DNA from 4 places in the Pseudomonas sp. FP1742 genome. Region 3 is predicted to be linked to each of the others. Evidence: predicted binding sites of a transcription regulator. Region 3 holds the regulator's gene; each other region holds the start of a gene.
The links. The regulator FliA, encoded in region 3, starts transcription of late flagellar genes. The targets are predictions, from matches to a motif close to CTAAAGTTTNNNNNNNNNNNGCCGNTAA.
Positions count from the first base shown of each region.

Region 1 (5,564 bases), 890 kb from region 3:
GACGATAAACAGCCGCCGCTCACCGGTTTCGCTTTTGAATTCCTCGACTGCCCGTGCGAGGAACGATCGGGCCTCGTCCTCGGTGGTGTAGGGTTTGGCCCAGGGCAGAAATTCGGAGTGGACTGTAAAACTGGCGTTCAGCGCATGCTGCAACGCTTTACACCATTCGGGGTCGGGGGCGCTCAATCTCAATGTGTGAGCGCCAACCGTCAGCGCAAGCTCCATTGCATCATCCTTAACTACAAACTCCGCGACGTCAGACAATAACAGCGCGTGGAAGGACGCTGCTACTCAGATCGCCCCCGTCAGTGCTGCCCCAAAGTCACCCATCACCTCTCGATGGCCGTTCATGTTTCGTTAAGCATTCAACTCGTATGCTTGGGGTTCCCGGTCCCCTGCTCGGTTAGCCAGAAACTCATGTCACGTCCCGCCTCTTCATTGTTCCTGCTCGCCGCCCTGCTGTTTTTCTTCGCCCTAAGCAATCACCAATTACAAGGTTCCACGGAGGCCCGGGTGGCCGGAATTGCCATGGAGATGCACCTGGATAACGACTGGGTGACCCCGCATTTGTTCGGCGAGCCATTTCTTGAAAAACCGCCCTTGAGCTTGTGGCTCGACGCCGGGGCGATTCGCGCATTCGGCGGTACGCCGTGGGCGGTGCGGCTGGCGTCGGCGTTTGCCGGGTTGTTCAGCGTGATGTTGCTGTACGCGATGTTGCGGCGATTCGACCGGCCCAAGGTTATTGCCTGGACGGCGGGGATTTTGCTGGCGACCATGGCCAGTTACTGGAGCAATACGCGCAGCGTCGGCGAAGACGCATTGCTGGCCTTCGGCGTGAGCATGGCGCTACTGGCGTTTTTTCAGGGGACACGGCACTCGACTGTCGGCAATGCCCTGCTGTTTACATCAGGGATCGCCATCGCGACCTTGAGCAAAGGCGTGCTGGGGCTGGCGATGCCGGGGGTGGTGATCTTCGTGTATCTGCTGGCCGGAACCCTGATGGACAAGCGCCTGAAGCCCTCGGACTGGCTGCGCCCCGGCTTATTGACACTGTTGGGATTGGTGCCGCTGATGATCTGGCTCGCGGTGCTGTACCAGCGCGGTGGCACGCATGCCGTGGGGGAAGTGTTGCTGACCAATAGTGTCGGGCGCTTCAGCGGCTCCTTCGTCGAGGCCGGCCATTACGAGCCGTTCTACTACTACCTGGCCAAGCTGCCGGAGGCCTTCGCGCCCTGGAACATTCTGGTGTACCTGGGGCTGTGGCACTTTCGCAAAAGCCTGATGGCCAATCGTTACCTGTTGTTCTTCACGGTGTGGCTGCTGGCGCAGTTCGTCATGCTGACCCTGGCATCGAGCAAACGCACGGTGTACCTGATGTCGATGACGCCGGCGGCGGCGGTGATTGCCGCGGAATATGCGAGTGTGCTGTTCAAGCGAGTTCAAGCCTGCACCGGTGCGTCGACCTTGCCGGGGCTGATTGTCCGGCATCGTCGCGGTATAGGGGTTGGCGTACTGGCCGTGGTGATTGGCAGCTACCTCGCTGCCGCACAATGGGTATTGCCTCACGCTGATCGCAAACTGTCCTTCCTGCCGCTGACCGAGCAGATTCAGGCATTCCAGGCCAGCGGAAAACAGGTCGCGTTGTTTCAAGCCAACGAGCGGGTGGGCGGCGCCAGCGTGTTCTACACCCGACGCGTACTCAAAGGCCTGGATACCGAGGCGCAACTGCATGAGTTTCTGAGCGCCTCACCGGCCAACGTGGCGCTCATGTCTGGCCCAAATGAACCCGCCGTCCCCTTGAAGGTGATCAAGACAATGAAGGTGGGACGTCAGGCGTATTACTTTGTAAACCAGTAAACGGCTCGGCGACGGGTAGCGCAGCCTTTTGCAACACCGGCAACTCCAGTCGCGCCCGCCCATAAAACGCCAATGCCGTCAGCAAACACGCCAGCCACACGAAGATCCCGGACCAGAAGGTGTGGGACATGTAGTGCCAGCCTTGCAGAACCCGCGTGGTGCCGTAGACGAAACCGAGCAACAACGAACCGTACATCACCGCTTTGGCGTACCGCCAGCGGTAGCGCCGAGCCACGAAGTACAGCGCGAGCATGGTGAAGCCGCCGGAGGCATGCCCACCCGGCCAGCAGCGACCGTCACCGGCTTCTTTCAGCAGGTCAAAATTCTGGTACCACTCCTTGTGCTCGATTTTTCCGGCGTACTGAGTGGTTTCAACCGGGCAATACACACTGGTGTGGCTCTTGAGGTAGTGGATAACGCCAGTGCTGATGGAAAACGCGAACACCACGTACAGGAAGTCCCGGCGGTGTTTACTGGCGAACCGAAGCACCGGCGCGACTTTGATTTTTTCCAGGAACGCGATGATCTTCGAATGCTTTTCAGCCTTCAATCGCGGCCAGAGAAACGACAGCAAGGCGCCGATGATCGCGACCTCACCGGTCCAGTTCGGGATGATGCGCGCCCATTTATGGGTGATCAGCTCGAACAGGCGGACATGCTCCAACGGAAACACCTGGGTAGCCGGATCATAAAAAAGATCGCTGAACGCGATGTCGATTTTAGTCATGTCAAACATCAGGAACACCGCGACCGCGCAGGCCAGCGGAATACCAAAGTTCACCCAGTAAAAGCGGTAACGGGAAGAAGTCATCGTACGTCCAGATCCAGAGGGAAGATGAAGAAGCTTATTCGGTGCTCACCGAATGCCAGTCAGAGGCTTCGATGGAACCAAGCATGCGAGGTTCCTGAGGTTTTTCAGCGGAGATAAACAGAGAGGCACCGTAACCTAAAGTAGCCGTCGGCAGCTTGAGATCTTTTTCAAGTTGCGCCATGCACTCACTGTGGGTCACCAGAATCAGGTTGCGCCCGGCCACTTTATGCGCCAGTGCATCGCGCAACATGCTGCCCCGGCAGTTGATCAACCAGTCCTCACCGACACCGACCTTGTTGAACATGTAACTGGAGGTCTGCACCGCACGGATGATCGGACTGTTGTAGATATCGGCCTTGTCCAGGCCCAGATGTTCAAACTGTGCACCGACACCCACTGCCACACTGCGCGAGCGATCCGTAATACCGTCATTGCCAATCAGACAGGCGGCGCTGGAGTGATCGCAACGCTCGACATGGCGCACCAACACGATCATGTCGCCCTTGGCCCAACCGGAAAGCAATGCCCGGGCACCCGCCACATTACCATGGGCCAGGTCCGGCACGGCAGCGGGCCGCAACAGCCATATGGTCAGTGGAATCACCAGCAGCAGCGAGGCCACGATGACCGCGGTGTTTCGATAACGGGCCAAACGGCTCAGATCGATCGAGCGTTTTATCCCGAACAGACTCAGTCTCAATTCCACATCAAACCGCCTCGCCGGCAAGCGTCAGCATCATTCAAAGCGGCAAGAGTAGAGATCCTCGCGTCGGCTGCTGGTGAAACCCATGTGAAAAAAAGCTTAAGACCTGACTAAAACCTTGTTACAGAATCCATCCGACAAAATCCTTTCAGCTCCCGGGATTGCTGCCGATACATACCTGCTACACACCTTGCTGGCTCCCAAAAACAAAAATCTTCCAGCCAACCGACGATCGAAAGCGCAACGTTCCTGGAGGAATTTGATGAATAGCTGGTTCGGCAACATCAGCGTGAACCTGAAACTGGGCCTGGGATTCGGCCTGGTCCTGGCCCTGACCTGCGTCCTTGCCCTGACTGGCTGGACGAGCCTGGGCGGGTTGATTGACCGCAGCAACTGGATGAGCGACATCACCCAGCTCAATGCCGGCCTGACCAAGCTGCGCGTGGTTCGCCTGCAATACATGCTGACCAACGGCGACGAAACCGCCGCACAGAATGTGCAAACCACCCTGGACAGTTTTGTGGCTCAGCAAACTGCGCTGCTGGGCAGCTTCAAAAATCCTGAAAACGTCAAAATGCTTAAAGAGCAGGCCGCGACCATCGCCGCTTATCAGACGTCGCTGAACAAAATGCGCAGCGCCTACCGCACCGGCAACAGTGCTCGCGACGCCATGGGCGCCAATGCCGAAACCGCCAGCAAGCTGATTGACGCAATCAACACCCGCGTACAGCAGATGCCCCTGAGCGACCAGCGCTTCGAACAGTTCCTGGCCATCACCGCCGCCAAGGAAGCGTTCATTCTTGCCCGCTATGAAGTGCGCGGCTACACCGCCAGCACCAATGCCGAGACCGAGCAGAAAGCCGTCTCCCAACTGGATGTGGCCATCGCCAGCCTGAAATCACTGAACGTGCATTTCGCCGAGACCCAGCAAGACGCCCTGCGTCAGTTGGAAACCGCGCTGAGCAACTACCGCAGTGCCTTGCAAGCCTATAAAGCCGCCAACACCGATGCGGTGCAGGCGCGCAAGGAAATGACCGATCAGGGCGCCGCCATCGTGACCCTGAGCGATCAGCTGTATCAATTCCAGCTCGACCGCCGTGACGCCGAAAGCGCCCAGGCCCGCACGTTGCAGCTGATCAGCACCTTGCTGGCGTTGCTGGTGGGGATCATCGCCGCCGTGATCATCACCCGCCAGATCACCGGTCCGTTGCGCGATACCCTGGCCGTGGTCGAGCGCATCGCCGGTGGCGATCTGTCCCAGGACATCAAAGTGACCCGTCGCGACGAGCTCGGCGTGTTGCAGCAAGGCATTGCGCGCATGGGCGTGACCCTGCGCGATTTGATCAGCGGCATCCGCGATGGCGTCACCCAGATCGCCAGCGCCGCCGAAGAACTGTCGGCCGTGACCGAACAAACCAGCGCCGGGGTCAATAGCCAGAAGATCGAGACCGATCAGGTGGCCACCGCCATGCACGAAATGACAGCCACCGTGCAGGAAGTCGCGCGCAACGCCGAAGAAGCCTCCCAGGCCGCAGCCGCCGCTGACGGTGAAGCTCGCGAAGGCGACAAAGTGGTCAACGAAGCCATCGCCCAGATCGAGCGTCTGGCCAGCGAAGTGGTGCGCTCCACTGAAGCCATGAGCCTGCTGCAACAGGAAAGTGACAAGATCGGCAGCGTCATGGACGTGATCAAGGCCGTGGCCGAACAGACCAACCTGCTGGCCCTCAACGCTGCGATTGAAGCCGCCCGTGCCGGTGAAGCCGGTCGTGGTTTCGCGGTGGTTGCCGACGAAGTCCGTGGCCTTGCCCAGCGCACGCAGAAATCCACCGAGGAAATCGAAGGCCTGGTGGCCGGCCTGCAGAACGGCACTCAACAAGTGTCCGCGGTGATGAACAACAGTCGCGTTCTGACCGACAGCAGTGTGGCGCTGACCCGCAAGGCCGGCGTGTCACTGGAAAACATCACTCGCACGGTGTCCAACATCCAGTCGATGAACCAGCAGATCGCGGCCGCCGCCGAGCAACAAAGCGCCGTGGCCGAAGAGATCAGCCGCAGCATCATCAACGTGCGCGACGTGTCCGAACAGACCGCCGCCGCCAGCGACGAAACCGCTGCGTCCAGTGTCGAGCTGGCGCGGTTGGGCAATCAGTTGCAGATGATGGTCAGTCACTTCAGGGTGTAACGCTGCAATCC
Region 1 covers NZ_CP117460.1:868,908-874,471, reverse strand. Annotated here, with positions in the region: gene PSH64_RS03750 (GNAT family N-acetyltransferase) at 1-225, opposite strand, end outside; gene PSH64_RS03745 (glycosyltransferase family 39 protein) at 418-1,857, shown strand; gene PSH64_RS03740 (phosphatase PAP2 family protein) at 1,808-2,668, opposite strand; gene PSH64_RS03735 (histidine phosphatase family protein) at 2,703-3,374, opposite strand; gene PSH64_RS03730 (methyl-accepting chemotaxis protein) at 3,634-5,553, shown strand.
Region 1: PSH64_RS03730 (methyl-accepting chemotaxis protein) is a predicted target of FliA. The motif match lies at 3,518-3,545, and genes of this name have one in related genera.

Region 2 (5,564 bases), 3.2 Mb from region 3:
AGGCCATTTTTGGCCACGCTCAACGCCTGGGCCATTTACAACGCCTGGTGGAAAGCCAGTTGCAGCCGGCTGCCCGGGAGCATTGTCATGTGGCGTCGTGGCGTGAAGGCAATCTATTGCTGATCGTCACCGACGGTCACTGGGCTACCCGCCTGCGCTACCAGCAAAAGCGTCTGCAACGGCAGTTACAGCTGTTCGATGAATTCGCCAGCCTGACGCGGATCCTGTTCAAGGTGCAGCCGCCTACCGTTCAGCAAGGGGCGGCGGGGCATACGATAAATTTGTCGACGGATGCGGCCGCAACCATTCAGGCGACGGCTGACGGGATTACCGACCCGAACCTGCGGGCGGCCCTCGAACGCCTGGCGGCGCACGCCAAACCCAAGTCATGACATAGAACCCATGTGGGAGCGGGCTTGCTCGCGAAGGCGGCTAATCAATCAACATTTCTGTTGAATGTTAAACCGCTTTCGCGAGCAAGCCCGCTCCCACATGTTGACTGTGTACGCTCGCTAGCGGCGTTTGCTGCCGCCAAGCAATGACCCCATCAAACCACGCACCAATTGTCGGCCCAGTTGATTTGCCGCCTGTCGCATCGCCGATTTCAGTGCCTGCCCTGCCGCCGTGCCGAGGAATTCCCCGGCCTGTTCGGTGAAACTCGGCTCTTCAGGTACAGGTTTGCCCGGTGCTGCCTCAGGCTCCGGCGCCAACCCCTTACGCCCCATCAGCACTTCATACGCCGATTCGCGATCGATCGGTTTGTCATAGCGCCCCTTGAACGGCGAACCGGCGATCAGCACCGTGCGTTCGGTCTCGGTCAGCGGCCCGATCCGCGATTGCGGCGGCGCCACCAATACCCGCTGGACCATGCCCGGCGTGCCCTTGTCTTGCAAGGTGCCGACCAGAGCCTCGCCGATCCCCAACTCAGTCAGCACCGACAAGGCGTCAAACGCCGGATTCGGCCGAAAGCCCTCGGCCACCGCACGCAGGGATTTCTGCTCTTTGGCGGTGAACGCGCGCAAGCCATGCTGAACACGCAGGCCCAACTGAGCCAGCACGTCATCCGGCAGGTCGCCTGGCGATTGGGTGACGAAATATACGCCTACACCTTTGGAGCGGATCAGACGGACAACCTGTTCCAGACGATCCTGCAACGCCTTGGGCGTACCGGCAAACAGCAAGTGCGCCTCGTCGAAAAACAGCGCCAGCAGCGGTTTCTCCGCATCACCGCGCTCCGGCAATTGCTCGAACAGTTCGGCCAGCAACCACAAAAGGAACGTCGCATAGACCTTCGGCGCTTCGTGCACCAGACGGCTGGCGTCGAGCAAGTGAATGCGCCCGCGACCATCCACGGCCGGTTGCAACATGTCTTCCAGTTGCAACGCCGGCTCGCCGAACAACGCCTCGGCGCCCTGCTGTTCCAGCGTCGCCAATCGGCGCAACAGGGCCTGGCTGGAGCCGGTGGTCATCAGCGCGGCGTCATCGCCCAGCAATTCGGGGTTATCGCGCAGATGATTGAGCAGCGCCTTCAAATCCTTCAAATCCAGCAGCAACAGCCCTTCGCGGTCGGCCACCTTGAACGCGGCATACAGTGCCGACTGCTGACTATCGGTCAGCTCCAACAGGCTACCGAGCAGCAATGGCCCCATTTCGCTCAAGGTGGTGCGCAGTGGATGACCGGATTGACCGTGAATGTCCCACAGGGTTACCGGATAGGCCTGAGGCTTATGGTTCAGCCAGGGCATGCCGGCGATCCGCTCCGCAACCTTGCCTTGAGGGTTGCCGGCGGCGCCCAGGCCGCACAAGTCGCCTTTGATGTCCGCCGCGAACACTGCCACGCCGGCATCGCTGAACGCTTCGGCCAGACGCTGCAACGTAACGGTTTTACCGGTCCCGGTAGCGCCCGCTACCAAACCGTGACGGTTCGCCAGGCGCATGGCCTGGGTGATGGGCTGGCCAGCGAGGTCGGCGCCGATAACGAGTTGCGATGAGTCAGGCATTTTGTCACCCATGGTTAATCTTTGATCCTTCATGGCCGATAACAACCGAGAGACCAGACTGAAAATAGCGTCGGTAATTCCCTAAGGAGAGACGGAAATATCAGCTTACTTTCAACACTGCCCATTTTGCGTGCCTTTATAAAAGCACGCCCTGGACATTAAGACCTTAGCGGACCCCCAAGCCATGAACAAAAACCTGCGCTTCAGCCATAAGATACTGCTTGCCGCCGCCCTGATCGTTATCGCCGCATTCGCCTCGTTCACACTGTACAACGACTATTTGCAGCGCAATGCGATACGCCGCGATCTGGACAACTACCTGCAAGAAATGGGTAACGTCACCGCCAAAAACATTCAGACTTGGCTGACTGGCCGCAGCCTGTTGATCGAAAACCTGTCACAGACCGTTGCCCTGAACGCCGAGAGCGACAACGTCGCCAAACTGCTGGAACAGAAGGCCGTCGCATCCACCTTCATGGGCGCCTACCTGGGCAACAAGGATGGCACGTTCATCATCCGCCCGGACAGCAAGATGCCCGACGGCTACGACCCTCGTGTTCGCCCTTGGTACAAGAGCGCGCAAAGCACCAGCGGTTCTGCCTTGACCGAACCTTACATCGATCTGGCGTCTGGCCAGTTGGTGATTTCCATCGTCGACAGCGTCCTCAAGGACGGCCAGAACATCGGTGTGGTCGGTGGCGACCTCAGCCTGCAAGTGATTACCGACAGCCTCAACGCCCTGGACTTCGGCGGTATGGGCTATGCGTTCCTGGTCAGCGCCGACGGCAAGATCCTGGTTCACCCGGACAAAGCCCTGGTGATGAAGCCCCTGAGCGAGGCGTACCCGAAAAACACCCCACGCATCAGCAGCGAACTCAGTGAAATCGATGTCGATGGCAAGACCCGCATCGTCACGTTCACCCCCATCAAAGGCCTGTCTTCGGTCAATTGGTACATCGGCCTGTCGGTGGACAAGGACAAAGCTTTCGCCAGGCTCAGCGAATTCCGCGCCTCGGCGGTCGTCGCGACGGTCATTGCCGTGGCCATTATCATCGCCTTGCTGGGCATGCTGATCCGCATCCTGATCCAGCCGCTGCACGTCATGACCCGGGCCATGGAAGACATCGCCGACGGTGAGGGCGACCTGACCAAGCGCCTGACCATCCAGAATCAGGACGAATTCGGCATCCTCGGCACGGCGTTCAACCGCTTCGTGGAACGGATTCATACCTCGATCCGCGAAGTATCCTCGGCCACCGGGCAAGTCAACGAAGTGGCCTTGCGGGTGGTGGCGGCCTCGAACTCGTCGATGTTCAACTCCGACCAGCAAGCCTCGCGCACCAGCAGCGTGGCCGCGGCGATCAACCAGCTCGGCGCCGCCGCCCAGGAAATCGCCCGCAACGCAGCGCAAGCGTCCAGTCAGGCCAGCGACGCCCGCAGCCTGGCCGAAGACGGCCAGCAAGTGGTGGATCGCAGCATTGCCGCGATGAATCAGCTGTCGAGCATGCTCAGCGCTTCCAGCACCAACATCGAGTCGCTGAACAGCAAAACCGTGAACATCGGGCAGATTCTCGAAGTGATCACCAGCATTTCCCAGCAAACCAACCTGCTGGCACTCAACGCGGCCATTGAAGCGGCACGGGCCGGTGAAGCCGGGCGCGGTTTTGCCGTGGTGGCCGACGAAGTGCGCAACCTGGCGCACCGCACACAGGAGTCGGCGCAACAGGTGCAGACCATGATCGAGGAGCTGCAAGTCGGCGCCCGTGAGTCCGTCAGCACCATGAGCGACAGCCAGCGTCACAGCCAGGACAGCGTGGAAATCGCCAACCTGGCCGGCGAGCGCTTGAACAGCGTGACGTTGCGCATCGGCGAAATCGACGGCATGAACCAGTCGGTGGCCACGGCGACCGAGGAACAAACGGCGGTGGTGGAGTCGATCAACGTGGACATCACCGAGATCAACACGCTGAACCAGGAAGGCGTGGAAAACCTGCAATCGACCTTGCGGGCCTGCTCGGACCTTGAGCAGCAGGCCTCGCGCTTGAAGCAATTGGTGGGCAGTTTCCGTATCTAGCGTCTGAACTGGCCTCTTCGCGGGCAAGCCCGCTTCCACAGTTGACCGCGTCCGCCTGGACAACTCGGTCACTGTGGGAGCGGGTTTGCCCGCGAAGGCGTCCATCCAGGCACCAAAAATCCCGCTGCGTCCCCCCACCGCAAAACCCAACCGAACATCTATCCTTCATATAGGTCAACCAAAGGGAGCACATCGAACCCGGAGGGATGTTCATCGTGCATATCGCTGACATAACCATGTTCTACGCCCCTGCCAGCGGTGGCGTGCGCACTTATCTGGATGCCAAACACCGTCGTTTGGGCATCAAACCCGGTATTTGCCATAGCCTGCTGATCCCAGGAGCGCATTTGAGTGAACAGGATGGTGTCTATACGGTTCCGGCCCCCGCCCTGCCCTTCGGCAAGGGTTATCGCTTCCCCCTCCGTCTCGGGCCGTGGCGCAATGTCCTGCGAGATTTACAGCCCGATCTGATTGAAGTCGGCGACCCTTACCTGACCGCCTGGGCCGCTTTGGACGCCAAGCGGCAACTCGATGTGCCGGTGATCGGCTTTTATCACTCCGACCTGCCGATGCTGGTCAGTAACCGCATGGGCAACTGGGTTACACCCAATGTCGAAGCTTATGTCAGCAAACTCTATGGCAACTTCGACCGGGTTCTGGCGCCGAGCCAGGTCATGGCCGACAAACTGATCGGGCTGGGGGTGAAGAACGTTTTCGTACAACCCCTGGGCGTCGACCTGCAAACGTTCAACCCCGCTGCACGGGATCCAGGCCTGCGGGCCGAATTGGGCATCGATGAAAACACTCACCTGCTGATCTTCGCCGGCCGAGGCTCCAAGGAAAAAAACCTGCCGGTGCTGCTCAATTGCATGAAGCGCCTGGGACGTCGTTACCACCTGTTGCTGGTAGGCTCGTCGATGCCGACCCTGGTGCCGCGCAATGTCACCGTCCTCGATGAGTTTTGCCCGGCGGCGCAAGTCGCGCGCCTGATGGCCAGTGCCGACGCACTGGTGCATGCCGGCGATCAGGAAACCTTTGGCCTGGTCGTCCTCGAAGCCATGGCCAGCGGCATTCCGGTGGTCGCCGTGGCGGCCGGGGCTTTCCAGGAGATTGTCACCGATCAATGCGGCCTGCTTTGTACGCCAAACAATCCAGTGGCGATGGCCAACACCGTACGTGAGCTGTTCAGCCAGGGCAGCGCCGCATTGGGTAAGCAGGCCCGTCGACATGTCGAGCAACATTACGCCTGGGACACGGTGGTCCACAGCCTGCTGGGGCACTATCACGCCGTACTCGGCACGCAATGGCCGCAGATCGCCAATGGTTGAGCCCATGAACGCGCCCGGTCTGTTGCTGGTGCTGCACGACGTTGCGCCGCAAACCTGGCCCGACTACCAGGCCTTCGTCGAAGCCGTCGACGCACTGGGGACAGTGCCGATGACCTGGCTGGTGGTGCCGAACTTCCACAAACATAACGACCTTGACGCGCA
Region 2 covers NZ_CP117460.1:5,231,971-5,237,534, forward strand. Annotated here, with positions in the region: gene PSH64_RS23720 (DUF721 domain-containing protein) at 1-392, shown strand, start outside; gene PSH64_RS23725 (helicase HerA-like domain-containing protein) at 513-2,000, opposite strand; gene PSH64_RS23730 (methyl-accepting chemotaxis protein) at 2,185-4,074, shown strand; gene PSH64_RS23735 (glycosyltransferase family 1 protein) at 4,281-5,402, shown strand; gene PSH64_RS23740 (polysaccharide deacetylase family protein) at 5,395-5,564, shown strand, end outside.
Region 2: PSH64_RS23730 (methyl-accepting chemotaxis protein) is a predicted target of FliA. The motif match lies at 2,015-2,042, and genes of this name have one in related genera.

Region 3 (5,564 bases):
GGTCGATGCCAGTACGGTCGTGGCAACCCACTTGAACCAGATTCTGTACAAGCATTCCAGCGAGCTGATCGGCCACGAAGAAGTCCAGCAACTCATGCAATTGCTGGCCAAAAGCTCACCGAAGCTGGCTGAAGAACTGGTGCCGGGGGTGGTTTCGCTGTCGCAACTGCTCAAAGTCTTGCAGGCGTTGCTGGCCGAGCAGGTGCCGGTACGGGACATTCGCAGCATCGCCGAAGCCATCGCGAACAACGCTGCCAAGAGTCAAGATACTGCCGCTTTGGTGGCCGCGGTGCGTGTCGGCGTATCCCGTGCAATCGTGCAAAGCATTGTAGGCACTGAGTCGGAGCTGCCTGTGATCACCTTGGAGCCAAGGTTGGAACAAATATTGCTCAATAGTCTTCAGAAGGCAGGACAAGGCTCGGAAGAGGGTGTTCTGCTGGAGCCAAGCATGGCGGAGAAACTGCAACGCTCATTGATCGATGCGGCGCAGCGTCAGGAAATGCAAGGTCAACCGGTGATTCTGCTGGTGGCCGGTCCGGTTCGCGCGATGCTCTCGCGATTCGGTCGGCTGGCAGTCCCGGGCTTGCACGTGTTGGCTTACCAGGAAATTCCTGACAACAAGCAAGTGACCATCGTTGCGACAGTAGGGCCCAACGGCTGAGGTAGTGGTTTATGCAAGTTAAGCGTTTTTTCGCCGCCGATATGCGTCAGGCCATGAAACTGGTTCGTGATGAGCTGGGCGCCGATGCCGCCATCATTGGCAATCGCCGGATCGCCGGTGGTGTCGAGCTGACGGCTGCCCTGGATTACAAATTGTCGGCGCTGGCCCCGCGTGTCCCGAACATGGAACTCGAGGACGAGCTGCGCAAGACCCAGTCGCGGATCGTCACTGCCCAGGCCGAGCTGAGCCTGCGCGGCGATGGCGAGAGCGACAAGACCACCAATCGCCAGTTGTTCGCCGGCCTGCCGTTGACCGCCGCCGAACCGCTGATCGAGCCAACCTACGCCGAACCTCGTCGTGCAGCGCCGGCCCCTGCGCCAGCCTCCGGCGGTGTGGACCCGCGCGCCTTCGATTCGATGCGTTTCGAACTCAATAGCCTGCGTGAACTGATGGAAGTGCAGCTTGGCTCGCTGGCCTGGAATCAGCTGCAAGGCAGCCGTCCGGCTCAGGCCAATCTTTGGCGTCGTCTGCAGCGTATCGGCCTGTCCGGCCCGTTGTCGCGAGATCTGCTGGCGCTGATTACCGACATTGAAGAGCCTCGTCAGGCCTGGCGCATGTTGCTCGCGCACCTGGCGCGGATGATTGCCACCCCGGAAGTCGAGCCGCTGGAAGAGGGTGGTGTCATTGCCATGGTCGGCCCGGCCGGCATGGGCAAGACCACCACACTGGCCAAGCTCGCGGCCCGTTACGTGCTCAAGTACGGCGCGCAGAACATCGCGCTGGTGAGCATGGACAGCTATCGCATTGGTGCTCAGGAACAGCTCAAGACCTTGGGCCGGATCCTCAACGTGTCGGTGACCCACGTCGACCCGGGTCAATCCCTGGTGCAGGCGCTGGAACCATTGCTGCGCAAACGCGTGGTGCTGATCGATACCGCCGGCCTTCAGGCCAGCGATCCGGCCCTGCGCATGCAGCTCGAAAGCCTGGCCGGGCGCGGCATCAAATCAAAAAATTATCTGGTTCTGGCAACCACCAGCCAGAAACAGGTTCTAACTGCCGCTTATCACAGTTACAAACGCTGCGGCCTCGCCGGCTGCATCCTGACTAAACTGGATGAAACGGCAAGTCTTGGCGAGGTGTTGAGCCTGGCTATCAGTCATGAGTTGCCGGTGGCTTACCTGACCGATGGTCCGCGGATCCCGGATGATTTGCATCTGCCGCGCCGTCATCAACTGGTCAGTCGCGCCGTTAGCGTGCAAATGCAGGAAGAACCCAGCGAAGAAGCCATGGCTGACATGTTCGCTGATATTTACCACAGCCCGACCAAGCAGGTTGGCTGAGGTATTAATGAACATTTTTTGTACCTACATCGATGGTCTGCCATGCATTGTTCCGATGGTGAACGCGCAGCCAGTAATGTGGCCTCCGTCTAAGTAAGACAAGGTAAAGAAATAACATGGGCAGCATGCATCCCGTACAGGTGATCGCGGTGACCGGCGGCAAAGGTGGCGTCGGGAAGACTAACGTGTCAGTGAACTTGTCCCTGGCTCTAGCTGAGCTCGGCCGGCGCGTCATGCTGCTGGATGCCGATCTGGGGCTGGCGAACGTCGACGTTCTGTTGGGACTGACACCCAAACGCACACTCGCCGACGTGATCGAAGGCCGCTGTGAGCTGCGCGACGTGCTGTTGCAGGGGCCTGGCGGAATCCGCATTGTCCCGGCCGCGTCCGGCACCCAGAGCATGGTTCATCTGAGCCCGGCCCAGCACGCCGGCCTGATCCAGGCATTCAGTGACATCGGCGACAACCTCGACGTATTGGTGATCGACACCGCCGCGGGCATTGGGGACTCGGTAGTCAGCTTCGTACGCGCCGCGCAGGAAGTCTTGCTGGTGGTATGCGATGAGCCGACCTCGATCACCGACGCCTACGCGCTGATCAAACTGCTTAACCGCGATTACGGCATGAACCGCTTCCGCGTCCTGGCCAACATGGCGCAGAGCCCGCAGGAAGGGCGCAACCTGTTCGCCAAGTTGACCAAGGTCACGGATCGCTTCCTCGACGTCGCCTTACAATACGTCGGTGCGGTGCCTTACGACGAAAGCGTGCGCAAGGCTGTGCAGAAGCAGCGTGCGGTCTACGAAGCCTTTCCGCGTTCCAAGTGCGCCCTGGCGTTCAAGGCCATCGCGCAAAAAGTCGATACCTGGCCACTGCCGGCCAACCCGCGTGGGCACTTGGAGTTTTTCGTCGAGCGCCTCGTGCAACAAACGGCAGGACCTGTGCTATGACAGCCAGCGGTTACAACCTCTACAAGAAGTCGGCACGTGACGCGCAGTACGAGCTGATCGAGCGTTACGCGCCATTGGTCAAACGCATTGCCTACCACTTGCTGGCGCGTCTGCCGGCCAGTGTCCAGGTCGAAGACCTGATCCAGGCCGGGATGATCGGCCTGCTTGAAGTATCAACCAAATACGACGCCAGCAAAGGCGCGAGTTTCGAGACGTACGCGGGCATTCGAATCCGCGGCGCGATGCTCGATGAAGTGCGCAAGGGGGACTGGGCGCCACGTTCGGTCCACCGCAATACCCGCATGGTCAGCGACGCGATTCGCTCGATTGAAGCTAAAACCGGCCGTGACGCTAAAGATCACGAAGTTGCGGCCGAACTCCAATTGAGTCTCGACGATTATTACGGGATTTTGAACGACACCCTGGGCAGCCGGTTATTCAGTTTCGACGATCTGTTGCAGGACGGCGAACACGAAGGGCTGCATGAGGATGGCGCGAGTGCTCATCTCGAGCCGTCACGCGATCTGGAAGATGAACGCTTCCAGGCAGCGCTGGCGGACGCGATTGCCAATTTGCCGGAGCGTGAGCGACTGGTGTTGGCGCTGTACTACGACGAGGAGTTGAATCTCAAGGAAATCGGTGAGGTCCTGGGGGTCAGCGAGTCGCGGGTCAGCCAGTTACACAGCCAGTGCGCGGCCCGTTTGCGGGGGCGTTTGGGGGAGTGGCGAGCGCGCTGAAGGCAGTGTGGGGACACTGCGAATGGAGCCGGTGTGGGGTTGAACTGCACCGGTCTCGATCTGTTGTGCTCCAGACAGTCATTGAGTGCTTTGCCGGATTGATTGAAATGGCGCGTCCAGGTGCTGGGCGCGTTTAAGACTGCTTGGAGGTCGAATTGGACAAGAACATGAAAATCCTCATCGTTGATGACTTCTCAACGATGCGGCGGATCATAAAAAACCTGTTGCGTGACCTTGGGTTCACCAACACGGTCGAGGCTGACGATGGCACCACTGCCATTCCGGTTCTCAACAGCGGGAGCATCGACTTTCTGGTAACGGACTGGAACATGCCGGGCATGACCGGTATCGATCTGCTGCGTCACGTGCGCGCCGATGAAAAGCTCAAGCATCTGCCAGTGCTGATGGTGACCGCCGAAGCCAAGCGCGAGCAAATCATCGAAGCGGCCCAGGCCGGTGTTAACGGCTATGTGGTCAAACCCTTCACAGCCCAGGCGTTGAAAGAAAAAATCGAGAAGATTTTCGAACGCATCGGCTGATGTACTGCGCACGGGGGAGCTATGGAGCATAACGAATCTTCACAGGGCGATTTCGAGTCGACCCTGAAAAAACACGCGGTCGAACTGGTCGAAAGCCTTGAAAAAGGCAGGTTCGGCGACGCTGTGCAACTGATCCATGAGCTCAACCAGACCCGTGACCGCGGCCTGTATCAGGAAGTAGGCAAGCTCACCCGCGAGCTGCATAGCGCGATCGTCAATTTCCAGATTGACCCGCACATGCCGCAAGCCGAGGAAGTGTCTCAGATCACGGATGCCACCGAGCGCCTGTCCTATGTGGTCAAGCTGACCGAGGCCGCGGCCAACCGCACCATGGACCTGGTGGAAAACGCCACGCCGCTGATCAACAGCCTGAGCGACGAAGCTCAGGCGCTGAGCACGGATTGGGGGCGGTTCATGCGTCGCGAAGTCGGGGCTGAAGAGTTCCGCGAACTGGCCCGGCGGGTCGACGGTTTCCTGACACGCAGCAGTGAAGACAACCGCGTCGTGTCGAGCAACCTCAACGACATTTTGCTGGCCCAGGATTACCAGGACCTAACCGGTCAGGTGATCAAGCGTGTGACCCAACTGGTCACCGAAGTTGAAAGCAACCTGCTCAAGCTCGTACTCATGGCCAGCCAGGTAGACCGCTTTGCGGGTATCGAACATGACCGTGAAGCGATGCTGGCTGAAAAAGATCCGCAAAAACATCTCTCTCAGGGTGAAGGTCCGCAGATTCATGCCGATAAAAGAGAAGACGTTGTGTCCGGTCAGGACGATGTGGACGATTTGCTATCCAGTCTTGGATTTTAGTTTTCTGGGTTTTTAGACCTGTAGGAGCACCCCCTTAATGAGCTTCGGCGCCGATGAAGAGATCCTTCAGGATTTCCTGGTTGAGGCCGGCGAGATTCTAGAGCAACTGTCCGAGCAACTGGTCGAGCTGGAAAGCCGACCTGATGATGCGGACTTGCTCAATGCAATTTTTCGCGGTTTTCACACTGTAAAAGGGGGCGCCGGCTTCCTCCAGCTCAATGAGCTGGTGGAGTGCTGTCACATCGCCGAGAACGTGTTCGACATCCTGCGCAAGGGTGAGCGGCGCGTCGACTCGGAACTGATGGACGTGGTTCTCGAAGCGCTGGACGCGGTGAACAGCATGTTCAGCGAAGTCCGCGAACGCAGCCCGATCACGGCTGCCACGCCTGAATTGCTCGCGGCGCTGGCCCGTCTGGCCGAGCCGCAAATGGCTGATGAAGCTGCACCTGTCGCTGACGTGGTGCAAGAGCCTGCCGCCGAAAGTGAATCCGGTGACATCACCGATAACGAATTCGAACAGTTGCTGGACT
Region 3 covers NZ_CP117460.1:1,757,895-1,763,458, forward strand. Annotated here, with positions in the region: gene flhA (flagellar biosynthesis protein FlhA) at 1-661, shown strand, start outside; gene flhF (flagellar biosynthesis protein FlhF) at 673-2,001, shown strand; gene fleN (flagellar synthesis regulator FleN) at 2,118-2,948, shown strand; gene fliA (RNA polymerase sigma factor FliA) at 2,945-3,685, shown strand; gene PSH64_RS07890 (chemotaxis response regulator CheY) at 3,853-4,224, shown strand; gene PSH64_RS07895 (protein phosphatase CheZ) at 4,246-5,034, shown strand; gene PSH64_RS07900 (chemotaxis protein CheA) at 5,072-5,564, shown strand, end outside.

Region 4 (5,564 bases), 1.2 Mb from region 3:
GCGAGCGCCGTCTTTCAAGGCGCGGGTGAAGAACGCATTGAAGTGCTCGTAAGCCGTCAGGTCCTCGACCAGCGCCTGGGACATGTCCACTTGATAGCGCTTGGCGAACCAGGCGGTAAAGGCGTTCTTGAACCAGCGCACGCGGCATTCGGCAATGCAGCCGGCCAGTCGCGAGAGCAAGTGATGGGGCAGCAGGTATTGGCTGAGGATAAACAAACGCTTATTCATTAACTGTCCTTGAAAAACTTAAATCTCAACGGGCGTGTCGGGGTGGTTGCCCCATTCGCCCCAGGAGCCGGCGTAGCCTTTGACTCGCGGATAACCGAGCGATTTGGCTACCAGATAGGTGAAGCCAGAACGATGGTGTGTCTGGCAGTGGGTAATGACTTCTTTGTCTTTGGTAATACCGAGTTGTTCCAGGATTTTCGGCATGTCGGTGCGGATACGCAGGTTGCGCGCCTGATCCATGCCGGCGGTCCATTCGAAATTGACCGCGCCGGGGATGTGCCCGCCTTTGGCCGCCAGCACTTTTTCGCCGGAGTATTCCAGCGGCCCGCGCGCGTCCCAGATCGCCAGGTCGGCGGCGCCGAGACGGCTTTGCAGGTACTCGCGGGTGGCAGTGGGTTCGTCGTGCAAGGTCAACGCAACCGGGCCACCGACTGGAGGCGGGATCTGGATCGACATGGGCGAGCCTTCCGCCAGCCAGGCCGGCAGGCCGCCGTCCAGGTAGTGGTATTTGCGGTGGCCGATGACATCCAGCAACCAGATAAAACGTCCTGCCCAACCGCCGCCTTCATCGTCATAGACGACATAGACCGCATCGGGGTTGTGCCCCAGTTCGCCGAACAGTGCTTCAAGCGCGGCTTGGGTCGGCAGCAGGCCGGGCGCAGGCGCCTGGCCCAGCTGAGTGCGTTTTGGATCGACAAAGCGTGCACCGGGGATATGCCCTGCGGCATAGCGGGCGCTGCTGGTCAGGTCTACCAGAATCAGTTCGCGGGAGTCGAGACGCGGGAGCAGGTCGCTCGGTTCGATCACCAGCGCCAAGCCAGAGAAGTCAGACATGTGAGGTCTCCAGAGCACAAAGGGGAGGATTGTAGCGCAGCGTCATGAGGGCCTGTTATCAGTTATTTCGGCACAGGAAGTAACTGAAAACAGGCCCTGATGGTTAATGCCGGTCAGTTAAGTCGTAATGCGATCTGTAGCAGCTGCCGAGCCTGCGAGGCTGCGTTCGGCTGCGCAGCAGTCGTGAATCCGGCTGATGTGGTCTGCCTGATGCACCGCAAGTTCTGGTTTGACGACTGCTGCGCAGCCGAACGCAGCCTCGCAGGCTCGGCAGCTGCTACACGGCCCTAGCGGTGGCTGAAGTTGTGCAGGGCCTTTTCGATGCACTGCGCGGTTTTGCCGAAAGCTTGCACGGTGATTTCCGAGAACGGGCCGCCGCCCTGATCCGCTACCACGATCATGATTACCCGGCCGTTGTTGACCAGTGAGCGCAGCAGCAGGTGTTCACCACTGAACTGAGAGCGCAGGCTGGCCGGCAACAGGGCCGAGAATTGCGCATTGTTGGCAGGCGTCAGGCGTACCTGGGCCTGTTGCGCGAGCAGGCGTTGCAGCACGGTGCTCTGGCTGACCGCCAGGTTCAGGCCGGCCACTTCCCTGGGCAGCCCGGCGGTCTGGTGCACGCGCAGATTGGCGTGCGTGCGGTCGGCCATCAGGATCATCACCCGCCGCATGCCGCACGCCACCAAGGCGTCTCGGGCCGATGTGGTCAAGTGCATGGCATTGGTGAAGCGGCTTGGCTCCACCAGCAATTCGGCACATTGCTTGCGCCATTTCGCCAGGTCTTCGGCGGTGGGGGCCGGGGCGGGGAGCAAACCGGCGTGGATGCGCCTGGTGCCCGACGGCCAGATGAGTGCTTCGGCCGGGTGCCAGAGATCCGGCATGGCATGTTGGCGCGCACTGTTGACGGCTTGCTGGTGCAATTGTTGCTGCACCTCATCCATCGGCATTTGCAGGTAAAGGCTGGTCAGGTACTGCCAGCGCTCGCAATGGGGACTGTCCCAGGCCTGTTGTGCCGCCAATGCCAGGCCGTTGGCCAACAGCACGGTATTGGCGGGCTGATTGAGCCAGCGGCGCAACGTCGGGTCGTCATCGAGGCGATTCTGTTGGCGCAATGGATGATCGCTGTCGCGAGCGATGCGCAGGACTTTCACCAGCTCACGTTGCTCGCTGCGCAGCAGCCGATAACCCTGTTGGACCCAGATCGGCAGGCGCCAGACGTCCACCAGTGCCAGGCAGATTTCCAGCAGGCGAACACCGAATAATTGCTTTTCGACTTTGCGTGCCGACTCGCCTTTATGGATGACCCGCAGCTCCCACTCCTCAAGCAACTGCGGATGGGTCAACGCCATGGGCCACAGTGGCGAGAGAAACAACAGACTGCCCCAGTGGATGTCCTGCCACAGGCGCGCCAGGCGACTGGCAAAAAAGCCATTGGCCTGTTGGGTGGCGTGCTGGCTGATCAGTTGAAGCTGGCGCAGGGCGACGGGGATCTGCAACTGGGGTTCGGCGGGCAGGCGATCGAGCAGTTCTTCGGTGCGTTTCAAACCGAGGCGATTGATCGCCACCTCAAGGTTTTCAGCCGGTGTCGTCATGCTGCCGTGGCTGTGGCGGTTGGCTTCGCGAATCACACTCAAGGCCAGGGCCGGGCTGTCCTGCATCAGTTCGGCGATGTCGCGCAACGAACTGCGATTATCGCGGATGGCTTTGCAGACGCGGTCGTGACTGGCTTGCGGAACCGGTAGACGCACGCCGTCGAGAAGCTTGACCCAGCCTTCGAGAGTGGTCGGTTTTGGTGTTGGGACGTTCGTTTCGTTAGCCATGTCTGGAGGCGATCATCGTCTGCATTACCTATGCCCGAGGTGGGTCAAATTGGCTTTTCGCCTGAACTGGCTATAGTCTGGCGCAGTTTTGCCGATAAGTAGAAGAAGAGATTTTTTAACTTCCGAATATGACCTTGAACCCGACTCAGTAAGTGCTCTCCTACCTATGGCTAAAATTATCGGCATCATCGTCGTATTCGCGAGCGTGCTCGGCGGATACGTGCTTTCCCACGGCAAGATTGCCGCTCTCATCCAGCCTTTCGAGGTGATGATTATCGGTGGCGCGGCCCTTGGCGCCTTCCTGCAGGCCAACCCCGGCCATATGACGATGCACGTGCTCAAGAAAGCCTTGGGCATGTTCAATTCGCGCTTCAACCACACCTTCTACCTGGAGGTGCTGGGGCTGATCTACGAGATCCTCAACAAGAGCCGTCGCGAAGGCATGATGGCGATCGAAGGCGACATCGAAGATGCCGCCGCGAGCCCGATCTTCGCCAAGTACCCGGCGGTGCTGAAAGATGAACGCATGACCGCGTACATCTGCGATTACCTGCGCATCATGTCCTCCGGCAACATGGCTCCCCATGAGCTTGAAGGCTTGTTCGACATGGAGCTGACCAGCCTCAAGGAAGACCTGGACCACCCTTCCCACGCCGTCAGCGGCGTCGCCGATGCCATGCCTGGTTTCGGTATCGTCGCGGCAGTATTGGGTATTGTTGTGACCATGGCCTCCCTGGGTGAAAGCGACCAGAAGTCCATTGGTCTGCACGTGGGTGCGGCGCTGGTAGGTACCTTCTTCGGTATTCTCGCCGCCTACGGTTTCTTTGGTCCGTTGTCCCATGCCCTGGGCCACGACGCCAAGGAAGAACTGAACGTCTACGAAGCCATCAAGGCCTCGCTGGTGGCTTCGGCTTCCGGCATGCCGCCATCGCTGGCGGTGGAATTCGGCCGCAAGGTTCTGTACCCGGCGCACCGCCCTAGCTTCGCTGAGCTGGAACAAGCGGTCCGCGGTCGCTAAGTCATGGAAAATAACCAGCCGATAATCATCAAGCGCGTAAAGAAATACGCGGGCGGGCATCACGGGGGCTCCTGGAAAATCGCCTTCGCGGACTTCGCGACGGCGATGATGGCGTTCTTCCTGGTGCTGTGGCTGTTGTCCACGGCAACACCGGAACAGAAGATCGCCATCGCCGGTTACTTCAAGGACCCGGTCGGTTTTACCGAAAGCGGTACGCCGTACATCATCGATCTGGGCGGCTCGCCGACCCTGGCGCCGGAGACCACCCTCAACCCCGAGGTGAAATCCCAGCCGCAGCCGGACAAGGTGACGGTCGACACCGAACAGGTCGAAAGCATGGCCGAACAGGTCGAGAAGGAACGCCTGGAGTTGTTGCTGCAAGAGCTGCAGAACAAGGTCGATGAAAACCCGCAGTTGCAGAAATTCAAGGACCAGATCCTCTTCGAAATTACCCAGGACGGTTTGCGCATCCAGATCATGGACGCTGAAAACCGCCCGATGTTCGACTCCGGCAGTGCGCGCCTGAAGCCGTATTTCGAAGACATCCTGCTGGCCATGGCCGACACCATCAAAGCGGTGCCGAACAAGATCAGCATCAGTGGCCACACCGATGCCAAGCCGTACTCGGGCACCGGCGATTTCGGCAACTGGGAACTCTCGTCCAACCGCGCCAACGCGGCTCGTCGTGCGTTGGTCGCCGGCAGCTATCCAGACTCGCAAGTGGCGCGCGTCGTGGGTTATGCCTCATCGGCACTGTTCGACCGGGAGAACCCGTTCAACCCGGTCAACCGCCGGATCGACATTGTGGTGCTGACCAAGAAAGCCCAGCGCGCCATCGAAGGTGAGCAAGGTGCCGAACCGGCGCCAGCGCCGACGCAAGGGCAGGGTGGTCCGGGCGAAGTGCCTGCGCCGCCAGCCGATCCGAACGCATTGCCGGCGGACAAAGAACCGCTGCCGGCACACGAACTTCGTGAGCGTTTGAATCTGTTTGATAATCCGGCGCCGAAGCCGGGCGAGCCGCCCAAACCTGCTGTACCGCCCAAGCAATAACCTGCAGAAAAGCCACCATGAGTGGCTTTTTTGTTTCTGGCTACGTCACTGCAGCGTCGCAATGACTCGACTCACTGCAAGTTTGTTTTCGGAATCATGGAAGATCAGTAATGGAAAGACTCAAGTTCTATTTTCAGCAGCATGGCAATGCGCCCTTCAAGTTTGGTGAAGGGCGGGTCAGTGGCTACATCTCGGCCACACTCGGGCTATTGAGCCTGCTGGCGGTATTCTGCTTTCTCTTTCCTGAATGGCTGACCACCGCCGAACTGCGCAAGGTGTACGACGAACAGTTTGCGCGCACCACGCTATTGCTCGGGCTGGTACTGTCCTTCAGCCTGGGCACCCTGAATATCCTGCTTAACAAGCGCAAGCGCCTGGGGATCACCGGACTTGTCGCCTCGGGTCTGGCGGTGTTTCTCGGCGGCACCAATGTGCAGATCAGTTCGATTGGGCAAACACCGTATTCGCTGGGGCTGGACTGGTTCGTCCTGGCCCTGCTGGTGTCGGCCATCGTCTTTATCCCCCTGGAAAAACTCTATTCCAAGGACCCCGAGCAAAATATTCTGCGTCCGCATTGGCGCACTGACCTGACCTACTTTTTTGTCAGTCATATG
Region 4 covers NZ_CP117460.1:607,487-613,050, forward strand. Annotated here, with positions in the region: gene asd (archaetidylserine decarboxylase) at 1-228, opposite strand, end outside; gene rhdA (thiosulfate sulfurtransferase) at 247-1,062, opposite strand; gene PSH64_RS02655 (HDOD domain-containing protein) at 1,350-2,882, opposite strand; gene motA (flagellar motor stator protein MotA) at 3,049-3,900, shown strand; gene motB (flagellar motor protein MotB) at 3,904-4,950, shown strand; gene PSH64_RS02670 (sterol desaturase family protein) at 5,061-5,564, shown strand, end outside.
Region 4: motA (flagellar motor stator protein MotA) is a predicted target of FliA. The motif match lies at 2,953-2,980, and genes of this name have one in related genera.